4 regions of the Clostridium fungisolvens genome follow, and region 2 is predicted to be linked to each of the others. Evidence: riboswitches for the same ligand, from Rfam matches in the RefSeq annotation. Region 2 holds a riboswitch; each other region holds the start of a gene.
The links. Region 2 has a riboswitch for S-adenosylmethionine ahead of bsdtw1_RS13580 (hypothetical protein). Riboswitches for the same ligand answer to the same signal wherever they lie in the genome.

Region 1 (3,212 bases), 620 kb from region 2:
GTAATCCGAAAAGCATGTAAGCAGGCAGGCTGATAAGTCCTCCACCTCCAGCAATAGAGTCAACGAATGCTGCGATAAAACCTGAAATACAGAGTAAAATTAAACTAATCAATATAAATATCCCCCTTATGAACTATCCCTCAATTGAAAATATTATCATAGTTTGTAATAATTTTAAATATGACGTTAAAAAGATTTTATCGTAGGTAAAGGAAGAAGGGATAAGCAATGAATAAAAGGGGGAGGTTTACCCTTGGGGCATTAAAACATAGAGATTTCAGATTCTTTTTTATGGGATCCGTAGTTTCACTTATAGGAACATGGATGCAAAATGCAGGACAGTCTTGGCTTGTAGTAACTTTAACTGATTCTGCTCTTAAACTAAGTTTTGTAAGTGCACTGCAATTTACTCCAGTTTTATTATTTTCATTATTTGCAGGTGCCTTGATTGATAATTATCCTAAGAAGAAGATATTACTTATCACTCAGTCCATAATGGGAATACTAGCCTTTATACTAACCTTTTTAGTGTTTACTCATCAGATACAATATTGGCATATTCTTGTTCTGGCAGCTATTCTAGGGTGCTGTAATGCTGTAGACATGCCAGCGAGACAGTCTTTTATGATAGAACTTGTAGGAAAAGAAGATTTGATGAATGCAATAGCATTAAATTCAACTGTGTTTAATGCAGCTAGAATGGTTGGACCAGCAGTTGCAGGAATAATGATTAAATTCTTTGGCTTTTTCATTTGCTTCTTATTAAACGCAATTAGTTTTATACCTTTAGTATATGGTATTTATATGATTTCAGTTAGCGGTGAGCCAAAGCAAAATGCTGAGAAGAAAAATATGATGTTAGATATAAAAGAAGGACTAAAATATGTCTTCAATTCTAAAGATATACTCTTTACAATATTGTTAGTGTTTTTTGTATCTACCTTTGCTATGAATTATAGTGTTTTAATACCGCTACTCGCAAAACAAGTTCTGAATATGGACTCTGATGGATATGGATATCTTATGTCTGCAATGGGGCTTGGGTCGATGATTTCTGCTTTTACTGTTGCAACTAGAAGTAGAGGACCAAAAAGAAAAATTATGTTTTTGGCAGGAGCAGTGATATCTATAATGTTAGTATTTATAGGAGTATTTAAAGATTATGGAATATCTATCGTAACATTGTTTATTGCAGGGGTATTTAATGTGTTATTTTCAACAACTGCTAATTCTACAATTCAATTGAAGTCCAAAAATGAATTTAGAGGAAGAGTAATGAGTGTATATGCAATGGTGTTTGCAGGGGCAACACCACTAGGAAGCTTGTTTGAGGGAGTGATATCCAAATGGTTAAGCGTAACTGATGCTTTTATAATATCAGGAGTAGTTACTGTAATTATAGGATTTATTATTTATACATTAGTTATGAAACAAGAAAAGTTAGATAGAGAGTTACTTAATTAATATACACAGGCTTCCAATAGGAATACTAATAAATAAATAACAAATAACAAAGTAATGTAAAAGGTTTCTTTAATAGATTGTTAATAATGTTCATATATTAATAATATATTCTTAATAATTTAAAAAACTATTGATTTAATTCGGAAAAGATATTATAGTTGTATCAATGGAAAACAAATTAAATATTATCGTTCTTATCTAGAGAGGTGGAGGGACTGGCCCGATGAAGCCCGGCAACCCGTATATGTTCATTTACATATACAATGGTGCCAATTCCTGCGACGCATTTTGCGTTGAGAGATGAGAGTAAATTCAGGGTCTATATCGCCGGAGTTTATTCTCGGGCGTTTTTTGTTCTGTTTATATGATAATAATTATTGTTTAATAATCAATTTAGGGGGATTTGTATGATAAAAATTGAAGGTGTAAATAAGAGTTTCAATGATATACAAGTTCTTAAAGACATTAATCTAGATATCAAAGAGGGCGAAATATTTGGATTGGTTGGCCATAGTGGGGCTGGAAAGTCAACCTTGCTTAGATGTCTGAACGGACTTGAGTCCTATAATGCAGGAAGTGTTACTGTTGGTGGACAAGAAGTGAAAGACCTTAAAGGTAAGGAAATGAGAAGTTTCAGAAAGGATCTAGGAATGATATTCCAACACTTTTCTCTTCTAGAAAGAAAAAATGTGTATGACAATATAGCTTTACCGATGGAATGTTGGGGCATACCAAAGGCTAAAGTAAAAACTAGAGTAGATGAACTTCTAAAGATTGTAGGATTAGAAGACAAAGCAAAAAGTAAGCCAAGACAACTTAGTGGTGGACAAAAGCAGAGGGTAGCAATTGCAAGAGCTTTAGCACTAGAACCAAAGATTCTTCTTTGTGATGAGGCTACTTCAGCACTTGATCCTAAAACAACTAAATCAATATTATCACTTTTAAGAGAGATAAATGAAAAACTTGGGATAACTATAGTTGTAGTTACTCATCAGATGGAAGTAGTTAAAGAAGTATGCCAAAGAGTAGCAATACTTGAAGGTGGAGAAGTTCTTGAAGTTGGAAATGTTGAAGAGCTTTTCTTAAGACATACTAAAGCTTTAAAAAATCTTCTTGGGGAAGAAGAGATACTGCCAACTGAAGGAGTAAACATAAAGATATTATTCCCTAAGGATAACTCGCATCAAAGTATAATAACCTCAATGGCAAGAGAGCTAGACATCGATTTTTCAATAGTTTGGGGTAAACTTGAAAAATTTAGAGATGATGTACTAGGATCATTAGTTATTAATGTAAGTAAAGATAAAGAACAGGACATTATAAACTATTTAGATTCTAAGCATGTTGGATGGGAGGTTACTATAAATGAGTGATAATTTTAGTCAGTTTTTTAATCTAGTTTTGGTACCAGCTTTAGGAAAGTCGCTATATATGGTGATAATATCAACTATTATTGCAAGTATACTAGGCTTTATACTAGCAATTGTACTTATAGTAACTGATAAGAATGGGTTAAAGCCAAACAGAATAATATACAGTGTATTAGATTTTATAATCAATATATTTAGAAGCTTTCCATTCATCATATTAATAGTTGCAATAATACCACTTACAAGATTTATAGTAGGTAAAAGTATAGGTGAAACAGCAGCTCTGGTTCCTTTAACAATAGGGGCAGCGCCATTTATAGCAAGAGTTATAGAAGGTGCTTTAAAGGAAGTAGACAAGGGGTTAATTGAAGCTGCTAA
Region 2 (3,212 bases):
AAGTATTGAGTAAATTCCTAAAACTAATCCTACAATAAATACCGCAGTAATTATTAAGTAAATTAATTTATTTTGTCTTAAGTTTTCATTAATTTTATTAATAAATGTGTTCATCTTTTTATCCCCCTTTTTTTGCTTAATAAATATTATGTTCAAATCTCTCAAGATATACTTAAAGAAATTATGTATTTGGTGAATATAAGATGAACTTTTTTTAACAAATATTTTATCTATATAAATTGAAGAGCTGCAATAGTTTTTCCATCCTCAATTTTACCTTGCCTTACCATATCCTTTAATTCTTCTAGTCTAAATTCTTTTAGATTTATAAATTCATCATCATCAAAGTCTGTTTCACCTTTAGTAAGTCCTGTTGCTTTATAAATCCCTATATACTCATCACAAAATCCAGGTGCCGTTGCTATCTTACCTAAGTACTGGATGTTAGTACAGCCGTAACCAGTTTCCTCTTCTAACTCTCTTTTTGCCGCTTCCATAGGATTTTCACCAGCATTTAGCTTACCCGCTGGTATCTCAAGAAGTATCTTCTCTACTGGTTTTCTAAATTGTTCTACTATTAAGATCATTCCATCATCTTTTATAGCCACTATTGCCACAGCCCCTGGGTGTCTAACTATATCTCTATGACCAACTCTTCCATCTGGAAGTTCCACCCTACTTCTTACTACTTTTATAAAATCTCCAGTATATTTCAAATCCTCTTGTAAAGTTTTTTCATCTAACTTGAAACTCATAATTTTCCTCCGAACTTTCGCATCTTTAATTAATCTTCACTTTTTTCTTAATAAAACTAATAATATTATTGATCCATACAAATTTTATTTTTCTATAATAGAAGATTTTTATTAAATTTCATTTTAAGTTAAATAATATACCAAATTTTCACAAAAGTAAATATAGAATAAGCTTATCTCTAAGCTTACACTACAATTACATGCATACTCTTTTCAATTTGTTATAGTAATTATTACGTTTATTTATATCAAATCCATTGGCCGACAATATATCTAATATAAATTTATCAAAAGCAAAATTCCCTCTTTGTCTAAAGTTATCTACATACTTCTGCGATATATTTAGAAATTCATTCTGCCCATGATATAGGCAAAGACTCTCTTCATCTAATAAATAGTCTACTGTATCCGCTCCATTAAATAGGTTGCTGTTTATTAATGAAATAACATAACTTACATATTCTTCTGTATTTGCACTACTCCTTATTACTGTATCCGAAAAAGAGTTTTTGCTAAATCCACTTTTCTTTACTTCATTTAAACCCTTCACAAATATCTCCCCTTTTATTTAAAAATTGCTAATAATTTTATACCTTACTTTACATTAAAAAAGACTTCCTTATATCTATAAGGAAGCCATAATCTCTATATCAATCTTATAGTCCCATATGAAATATGGTAGGTATTAGCACCACACCGTGGTAGGTTGCTGTAAGTTCATCGAGCCCATTCTCTCCCTTACTCTTTATAAGCAAACTATTCAATTTTATATCTTAAAAATAAAATAATCCTCTAATCGTACGATAAGAGGTAGTTTACAATCAAAAAACCACTTATCTTTATTAGTATTACCACCTTGAATAAAACAGGTTGGTGTTATGGTACAAACGAGCTAATCCTCTTCCATAACTCTTGATAAATATTATTTACTTTTATTACATTATAATATTTCTCTACTTTAAAGTCAATTAAATTGTTGTTGTTTCAAAATTGTTAGCACTTTATTTACATTTTAGCATTTTTATATTATTAAATGCCGCTAAAATATTAAGTTGAAATAAAATGGTTAAGCAGGAGATGCTCTATGAGCGAGCTATTAGAATTAAATGATTTTTTCAGATGGAATGGCGTTAATAAACTGTACTGTTCGAACGTAGTGAGTTTACAGTTTTAGCCATGGAATATGACAAAATCATATTAATTCTTTGCGAAAGCTCATTAAAGCATCGGATGATTAACCATTTTATTTCAAAATCATTCTTTGCATAGCATATTACTTAACTTCAACTCTTGCAGTTTCTAGCCATTTGTCTAGTGCATTTTTATTAAAAATATATTTTCCATTAACCTTTAGGTATGGAATTTTTGTATCTGAATTAGCAACAAGTTTATTTAAATCATCTTCTGATATATTTAAATATCTATAGGTATCTACAAAATCAAGCATAGTTTTACCATTCATAATTAAGTTGTTGTTTTGATTGTTCATGACGTTACTTATATTAGAATTTGATTGCGCTATAGCGTACATTCCATTTGCAATAGACCGACCATTAAACTCAGATGAACTCGCTACATCTGTAATAGATTTTTTTAATGAGTTTACACTAAAAACTAAACAAATTCCTAATATAACAATTGCTATTGGCATAGCATTGCCTTTTATGACAGCGTTATAAGCTTTTTTCACTAATTCTCCGTCTTTAAATATTTTCCCCATATTAACTCCCCTTTATATCATAAATCATATACAAAAATTTACTTATTATGTTACCTATGTATATTCTACATAGGTATTATTTAACCTTCAAATTTATTGCATTAGGTTAAAATATTATAAAAAAATCAATAAATGGTGTACTGTAAAATTCTATATTTAAAACATTGTTGAAATTAAATGGTTATAAAGAAGATGCTAAATATACTAAAAATAAAAACCTTCTACATCACCTAAGTGAAAATAGAAGGCTTATTATAAATTATTTAAAATTTATAAATTTGAATATATCCAAAAAAGCTCTTATACTCTTTCAAATTATTCCAAATTTCAAAAGCTATTTAAATATATTAGCTCACTTTATTCTTAAGTCTTAATTTATCAGCGACCATAGCTATAAATTCAGAATTTGTTGGCTTACCCTTATCATTGTGAACAGTGTAGCCAAATAATTTGTTTATAGCATCTACTTGTCCTCTTCCCCAAGCTACTTCTATAGCATGTCTTATAGCTCTTTCAACTCTACTTGCAGTGGTATTATATCTCTTTGCTATAGAAGGATATAATTCTTTTGTTACTGCAGATAATAGTTCCATATCATTTACTACCATGCTTATAGCTTCTCTCAAGTACATATATCCCTTAATATGAGCAGGAACTCCAATTTCATGAATGATGCTTGTTATTTCGGATTCTAAATCTAATGGTTCTTTCTTAGTTTCCACTTTAACTTCTGGTGT
Region 3 (3,212 bases), 2.1 Mb from region 2:
CTTTTTGCTCAGCAGCCATATCTTCATGTAAGTCAGCTATTGGATCAGTAGTTGCTTGTATATATGCGCCAGTCCATGGAATACCATTTGGATCAGAAGGGTAGGCAGCTGTGCCATGTACAACATAGTAAGAATCAAAACCTTCAGCTTTTATTTCTTCTGGGGTAGCCTTTCTAGTAAGTTGATAAATCATTGAAGAAACGATTTCTAAATGAGCCAATTCTTCAGTTCCGATATCAGTTAACAATCCTTTTGTTTTCCCAGTAGGCATTGTATATCTTTGGCTTAAGTATCTGATAGAAGCACTAAGTTCGCCATCAGGACCACCTAATTGAGTCATAATAATCTTTGCTGTCTTCAAATCAGGGGTTTTAATATCTACGGGATATTCTAATCTTTTTTCATAATACCACATTCATTATTCCTCCATTAATTTAATTTGCTTCTCTTTCCCATGGCCATGGTTCTGAAACCCATTGATCCCAGCATTCAGCTGGTTCAAGACCAAAGTTGGTTAGAGGACCATAGTTTGATACATATTCTTTTCTTAGTGCTTTAAGTTTTACAGAAAGGTAATTCAATCGTTCTAAAGCATCTTTACAATCAGGATGAGTATCTAGGTAAAGACTAAGATCTACTAAGTAGAAGCCTACTTGTTGAATCATGCAAAGTAATTTCTTTTGTTCCATTAGTACTCCCTCCCATGTTTCTTCTTTTCATAAGGTCTATATAAATCATTGAATATAGTGCCACGTCCAAAAGCGGTCTTTATATCATATAGATCTTTAAATGGTTGAGGTAATACATAAGCTTCTGCATAGTCTAGCTTAAGCTCATCTTTCATCTTAAATACGTCACTCATAAGATATCCTCCAGTAATTAAATTTTTAAATTCGGCTCTGTATTATATAAGTATGTATCTTTAGAGCATAATGACACAGCTTTTTAATTCTATTTAAATTCTGAAAAGCATATAATTATAATTAATAGCTCCGTAGAGTATTTCATGTTGAAGTTAAATAGTTATCCAATCGATGCTTCACTTCATAACAGATTTTATATTTTCAAATTCTATGCTTAGAATCTAGCAGAGTTTTGAAAGTAGTTTAATAATCGAAGTATTGTATCCTTGACTAAAACTTAAATAAAAAAATATGAAAATTATTGTTGACAACCTATTTTTTAGTAATTATAATAAGAACAAGCAATTGAAACTAAATAAAGATCTTATCGAGAGTGGTGGAGGGATAGGCCCTGTGAAGCCCAGCAACCAGTATTTCATTATACATGGTGCTAAGTCCAACAGCGTTAGCTGAGAGATAAGTATGTGTGTTTATCATACCTCTTTCTCAGTAAAGAGGTTTTTTATTTTACATGATATAATAATTAAATATTTAATATTTCTTATCAAGAGAGGTTGAGGGACTGGCCCTACGAAACCTCGGCAACCTTCAGATCCATTTATCTGAAAAGGTGCCAAATCCTGCTTTAGGATCATTACCTAAAGAAAGATGAGAGATGGTAGAGTTTTGTGGTTAATTATACCTTCTTTCGTCATACATTTTTGAGAAAGGAGGTATTTTTGTTTTATTCTCTAGGAATTAAAGAGCCAATATTAATGAAATTATTTGATTTTAATATATACAAAACAATTATTTAATTGAAATTTAGTATTTGTCATTATAGAAAATAAATCATTTAGAATGAGGAGAGATTAATATGAGTGAAGAAAGAAGTTTAAAATTTGATACATTACAGGTACATGCAGGTCAAGAAGCAGATCCAACAACAGGATCAAGAGCAGTTCCAATATATCAGACAACATCATATGTATTTAACAGTGTTGAACATGGGGCTAATCTGTTTGGATTAAAAGAAACTGGAAATATATATACTAGAATAATGAATCCAACTACAGATGTTTTTGAAAAGAGAATAGCAGCACTAGAGGGTGGAATAGCAGCACTTGCAGTTGCATCAGGTTCAGCGGCTATAACATATGCTATTATAAACATTGCTGAAGCAGGTGATGAAATAGTTGCGGCTAGTACATTATACGGAGGAACATACAATTTATTTGGAGCTACCCTTCCTAGATATGGTATAAAGACAGTGTTTGTAAATCCAGATGATCCAGAAAACTTTAGAAATGCGATTACAGAAAAAACAAAAGCACTTTATATTGAAAGTATAGGTAACCCTGGAATAAACCTTGTTGATATAGAAGCTGTTGCAGCTGTTGCTCATGAAAATGGAATTCCACTAATCGTTGATAATACTTTTGGTACACCATATCTAATAAGACCAATCGAGTTTGGAGCTGATATAGTAGTACATTCTGCTACTAAGTTTATAGGTGGACATGGAACTTCAATCGGAGGAGTAATAATAGATGCTGGAAAGTTTGATTGGGTAGCAAGTGGGAAATTTAAAGGTCTTACAGAGCCGGACGAAAGCTATCATGGTATAAGGTTCGCACAAGATGTAGGAGCTGCTGCTTATGTTACTAAAGCTAGGGTTCAATTGTTGAGAGATACTGGAGCTGCAATAAGCCCATTTAACTCTTTCTTATTCATTCAAGGACTTGAAACATTATCTTTAAGAGTTGAAAGACATGTTTCTAATACTAAGAAGATAGTAGAATTTTTAAGCAAACATCCTCTAGTTTCTTGGGTTAGCTATCCAGGATTAGAAGGAAACAAATATAATGAGCTTGCTAAAAAGTACTTCCCTAAGGGAGCAGGGTCAATATTTACTTTTGGTATAAAAGGTGGAACTGAAGAAGGAAAGATTTTTATTGAAAGTCTTAAAATCTTCTCACATCTTGCAAATGTTGCAGATGCTAAATCATTAGTAATACATCCAGCTAGTACAACACATGCTCAATTAAATGAAGAACAACAATTTTCTGCAGGAGTAACTCCAGATCTAATAAGGTTATCTATCGGAATTGAAGATGCAGATGATTTAATATATGATTTAGACCAAGCCTTAAATAAGATAGTTAAATAGCATAATTTCAAGATCAACATTAATTATAGATAAATAATTTTGCCTCCTAAGATATTAATCTTATATAAATGTATTACTTCTTGAAGAATTTTTTAAAAATTCGTTCCTTAGATATGAGGGGAGTCAAATGTATTTGAGGACTAGAAGTGGTATGGAATTAACCTATTGATGATAAGAAACTACACCTTAAGCATCAATAG
Region 4 (3,212 bases), 730 kb from region 2:
CATTTAGTATTAATACGGAGGAAGTTGTAGAAAATAAAAAGTAAATTGTAAAAATGACTGAATATGCCTTTAAATTGGGGTTGAAAATAATAAGATAACATTATATACTAATCCTTGTCGATTGGCACCGACAAAACAAAACAGCAAAGATTGAACTTATCGAAAGTTTGGTTAAAGCTTATATGGAGGAGTTCCCGAGTGGCCAAAGGGGGCAGACTGTAAATCTGTTGCAAGTTGCTTCAGTGGTTCGAATCCACTCTCCTCCACCAATTTTAAATAATAAATTAAGGGCGCATAGCTCAGCTGGGAGAGCATCTGCCTTACAAGCAGAGGGTCACAGGTTCGATCCCTGTTGTGCCCACCATTAATTTAAAAAATCAATAATATGCTGGCATGGCTCAACGGTAGAGCAGCTGACTTGTAATCAGCAGGTTGTAGGTTCGATTCCTATTGCCAGCTCCAAAATTAGGGAGGAGTTCCCGAGTGGCCAAAGGGGGCAGACTGTAAATCTGTTGCAAGTTGCTTCAGTGGTTCGAATCCACTCTCCTCCACCAATTTTAAAATAATAAATTAAGGGCGCATAGCTCAGCTGGGAGAGCATCTGCCTTACAAGCAGAGGGTCACAGGTTCGATCCCTGTTGTGCCCACCATTAATTTAAAAAATCAATAATATGCTGGCATGGCTCAACGGTAGAGCAGCTGACTTGTAATCAGCAGGTTGTAGGTTCGATTCCTATTGCCAGCTCCATTTATGGAGGAGTTCCCGAGTGGCCAAAGGGGGCAGACTGTAAATCTGTTGCAAGTTGCTTCAGTGGTTCGAATCCACTCTCCTCCACCAAAAAGACACTTATAGTGGTGTCTTTTTTGTATGAATAAAGATAATTAAATAATGTAACTCTTATCAAGAGAGGTGGAGGGAAAGGGCCCTATGAAACCCGGCAACCGGTGATATACACAATGGTGCCAATTCCTGCAGATAAGCTGCGAGATAAGAGAGATGAAATTATAAATCTCTTCTTTGAAGAGATTTTTTTGCTCTTAAAAATATTTAAAGCATCCATTGTGAAGACTTTAAGGATAAAAGTCTATGATTTTTATTTACACTATTAATAAGAGTAAAAAATATTCACCTGCCAGGTTTGTTGTGATTTGCTTAGAAAGGCAGATGCGTAAAGAAAATCATCGGCAGTAGCCTGAATGATTTTTTAATAACTATAATTTTTTATGAAGGGAGGAATTAACTGTTTTATTTTAGAAGACAGTTAAGTTTTGAATGAAAAGATTATTTACATCAGAATCAGTTACAGAAGGACATCCAGATAAAATCTGTGACCAAGTTTCAGACGGGATATTAGATGCTATATTAGAAAAGGATCCAAATGCTAGAGTTGCATGCGAGACAGCAGTAACTACAGGTATGGTTGTAGTTATGGGGGAAATATCTACTAATTGCTATGTAGATATACCTAAAATCGTAAGACAGACAGTAAGAGAAATAGGCTATGACAGAGCTAAATATGGATTTGACTGCGATACATGTGCAGTACTAACTTCAATAGACGAACAATCAGCTGATATTGCTATGGGAGTTGATGAAGCATTAGAATCAAAAAAAGGTGAAATGGATAAGATTGAAGCAGTAGGTGCTGGAGATCAAGGTATGATGTTTGGATTTGCTACAAACGAAACAGAAGAATATATGCCTATGCCAATAGCTTCAGCTCATAGATTATCAAGAAGATTAAGTGAAGTTAGAAAAAATGGTACTTTAGACTATCTAAGACCAGACGGAAAGACTCAAGTTACAGTTGAATATGAAGACAACAAGCCAGTTAGAATAGATGCAATTGTTGTTTCTACACAACATGGTCCAGAAGTATCTCAAGAGCAAATAGAAAAAGATATAAAAGAACATGTTATAAATGCTGTAATACCAGCAAACCTATTAGATGAAAATACAAAGTACTATATAAATCCTACTGGTAGATTTGTAATAGGTGGACCACAAGGAGATAGTGGTTTAACTGGAAGAAAGATAATAGTTGACACTTATGGTGGATATGGAAGACACGGTGGTGGTGCTTTCTCAGGAAAAGATCCAACTAAGGTTGATAGATCTGCAGCTTATGCAGCAAGATGGGTTGCTAAGAATCTAGTTGCTGCTGGAGTTGCTGATAAACTAGAAATAGAATTAGCTTATGCAATTGGTGTAGCTAAGCCAGTTTCTATAGAAGTAGATACTTTTGGAACTGGAAAAATAGGAGACGATAAGATAGTTGAGATCGTTGGTAAGGTATTTGATTTAAGACCAGGTGCTATAATAAGAGATCTTGATCTTAGAAGACCTATATTTAAGCAAACTGCTGCATATGGTCATTTCGGAAGAACTGACGTAAGCTTACCTTGGGAGCAATTAAATAAGGTTGAAGAAATAAAGAAATATATATAATGAAAAATGCTGCTTTTAAGCAGCATTTTTTTTATTCTTATTTTAGATATTGTTAGTAAATAAGATATATGGACAAACATGTATAGATGTATAGATATGTTTATATAAAAAAATTATCGATTTGAATCAAATACAACTTTTCCATTAACAATAGATAGTCTAATGTTAATATTTTCATCAAATAATACTAAATCTGCATCATAACCTTCTTTAATAAGACCCTTGCTCTCTTCAATTTTGCAATGTTTTGCGGCATTATAAGATGCCATTCTTATTATTTCATACAAATGATAAGTTGAATTGTTCTTAACGTTTCTAACTGCGCTGTCTAGTGTTAGGATAGAGCCAGCTAAAGCACCATTTCTTAATCTAGCAGCACCATTCTTAACTATTACATCCTGACCTCCTAAGGAATAGTCTCCATCAGGCATGCAACATGCCATCATTGCATCAGAAACTAGAAGTACCTTATTTATTCCTTTGATTTTGTAAGCTGATCTAAGCGATGGATATGCGATGTGGATACCATCTGATATAGTCTCAGTAGTAATATCTGTATCAAAGATTGCACCAACAACACCTGGCTCTCTGTGATGAAGTGGAGTCATAGCATTAAATAAGTGAGTAGAGTGAGAGACTCCAGCTTTAATTCCTTCTATTGCCTCAGAATAAGTTGCTTTCGTATGTCCCATTGATACTGCAATGTCATTAGTTTTTAAAAAATTAATAAGTTCTTTAGCTCCATCTACTTCAGGTGCAATAG

Region 1: it holds a riboswitch for S-adenosylmethionine, as region 2 does, so the genes downstream of both, bsdtw1_RS16325 (methionine ABC transporter ATP-binding protein) here and bsdtw1_RS13580 (hypothetical protein) in region 2, are expected to answer to the same signal.
Region 3: it holds a riboswitch for S-adenosylmethionine, as region 2 does, so the genes downstream of both, bsdtw1_RS04010 (homocysteine synthase) here and bsdtw1_RS13580 (hypothetical protein) in region 2, are expected to answer to the same signal.
Region 4: it holds a riboswitch for S-adenosylmethionine, as region 2 does, so the genes downstream of both, metK (methionine adenosyltransferase) here and bsdtw1_RS13580 (hypothetical protein) in region 2, are expected to answer to the same signal.

What each region holds. Positions count from the first base shown of each region.
Region 1 covers NZ_BLZR01000001.1:3,715,724-3,718,935, reverse strand. Annotated here, with positions in the region: gene bsdtw1_RS16335 (sulfite exporter TauE/SafE family protein) at 1-112, opposite strand, end outside; gene bsdtw1_RS16330 (MFS transporter) at 229-1,464, shown strand; SAM riboswitch class I at 1,656-1,771, shown strand; gene bsdtw1_RS16325 (methionine ABC transporter ATP-binding protein) at 1,872-2,837, shown strand; gene bsdtw1_RS16320 (methionine ABC transporter permease) at 2,830-3,212, shown strand, end outside.
Region 2 covers NZ_BLZR01000001.1:3,091,970-3,095,181, forward strand. Annotated here, with positions in the region: gene spoIIM (stage II sporulation protein M) at 1-114, opposite strand, end outside; gene bsdtw1_RS13575 (NUDIX hydrolase) at 231-755, opposite strand; gene bsdtw1_RS13580 (hypothetical protein) at 952-1,305, opposite strand; SAM riboswitch class I at 1,409-1,509, opposite strand; gene bsdtw1_RS13585 (MerR family transcriptional regulator) at 2,029-2,475, opposite strand; gene spo0A (sporulation transcription factor Spo0A) at 2,823-3,212, opposite strand, start outside.
Region 3 covers NZ_BLZR01000001.1:1,026,384-1,029,595, forward strand. Annotated here, with positions in the region: gene bsdtw1_RS03995 (manganese catalase family protein) at 1-415, opposite strand, end outside; gene bsdtw1_RS04000 (spore coat protein CotJB) at 435-689, opposite strand; gene bsdtw1_RS04005 (spore coat associated protein CotJA) at 689-862, opposite strand; SAM riboswitch class I at 1,225-1,326, shown strand; SAM riboswitch class I at 1,402-1,518, shown strand; gene bsdtw1_RS04010 (homocysteine synthase) at 1,720-3,012, shown strand.
Region 4 covers NZ_BLZR01000001.1:3,818,789-3,822,000, reverse strand. Annotated here, with positions in the region: tRNA gene bsdtw1_RS16820 (tRNA-Tyr) at 185-269, shown strand; tRNA gene bsdtw1_RS16815 (tRNA-Val) at 289-364, shown strand; tRNA gene bsdtw1_RS16810 (tRNA-Thr) at 388-462, shown strand; tRNA gene bsdtw1_RS16805 (tRNA-Tyr) at 470-554, shown strand; tRNA gene bsdtw1_RS16800 (tRNA-Val) at 575-650, shown strand; tRNA gene bsdtw1_RS16795 (tRNA-Thr) at 674-748, shown strand; tRNA gene bsdtw1_RS16790 (tRNA-Tyr) at 754-838, shown strand; SAM riboswitch class I at 896-995, shown strand; gene metK (methionine adenosyltransferase) at 1,274-2,449, shown strand; gene nagA (N-acetylglucosamine-6-phosphate deacetylase) at 2,563-3,212, opposite strand, start outside.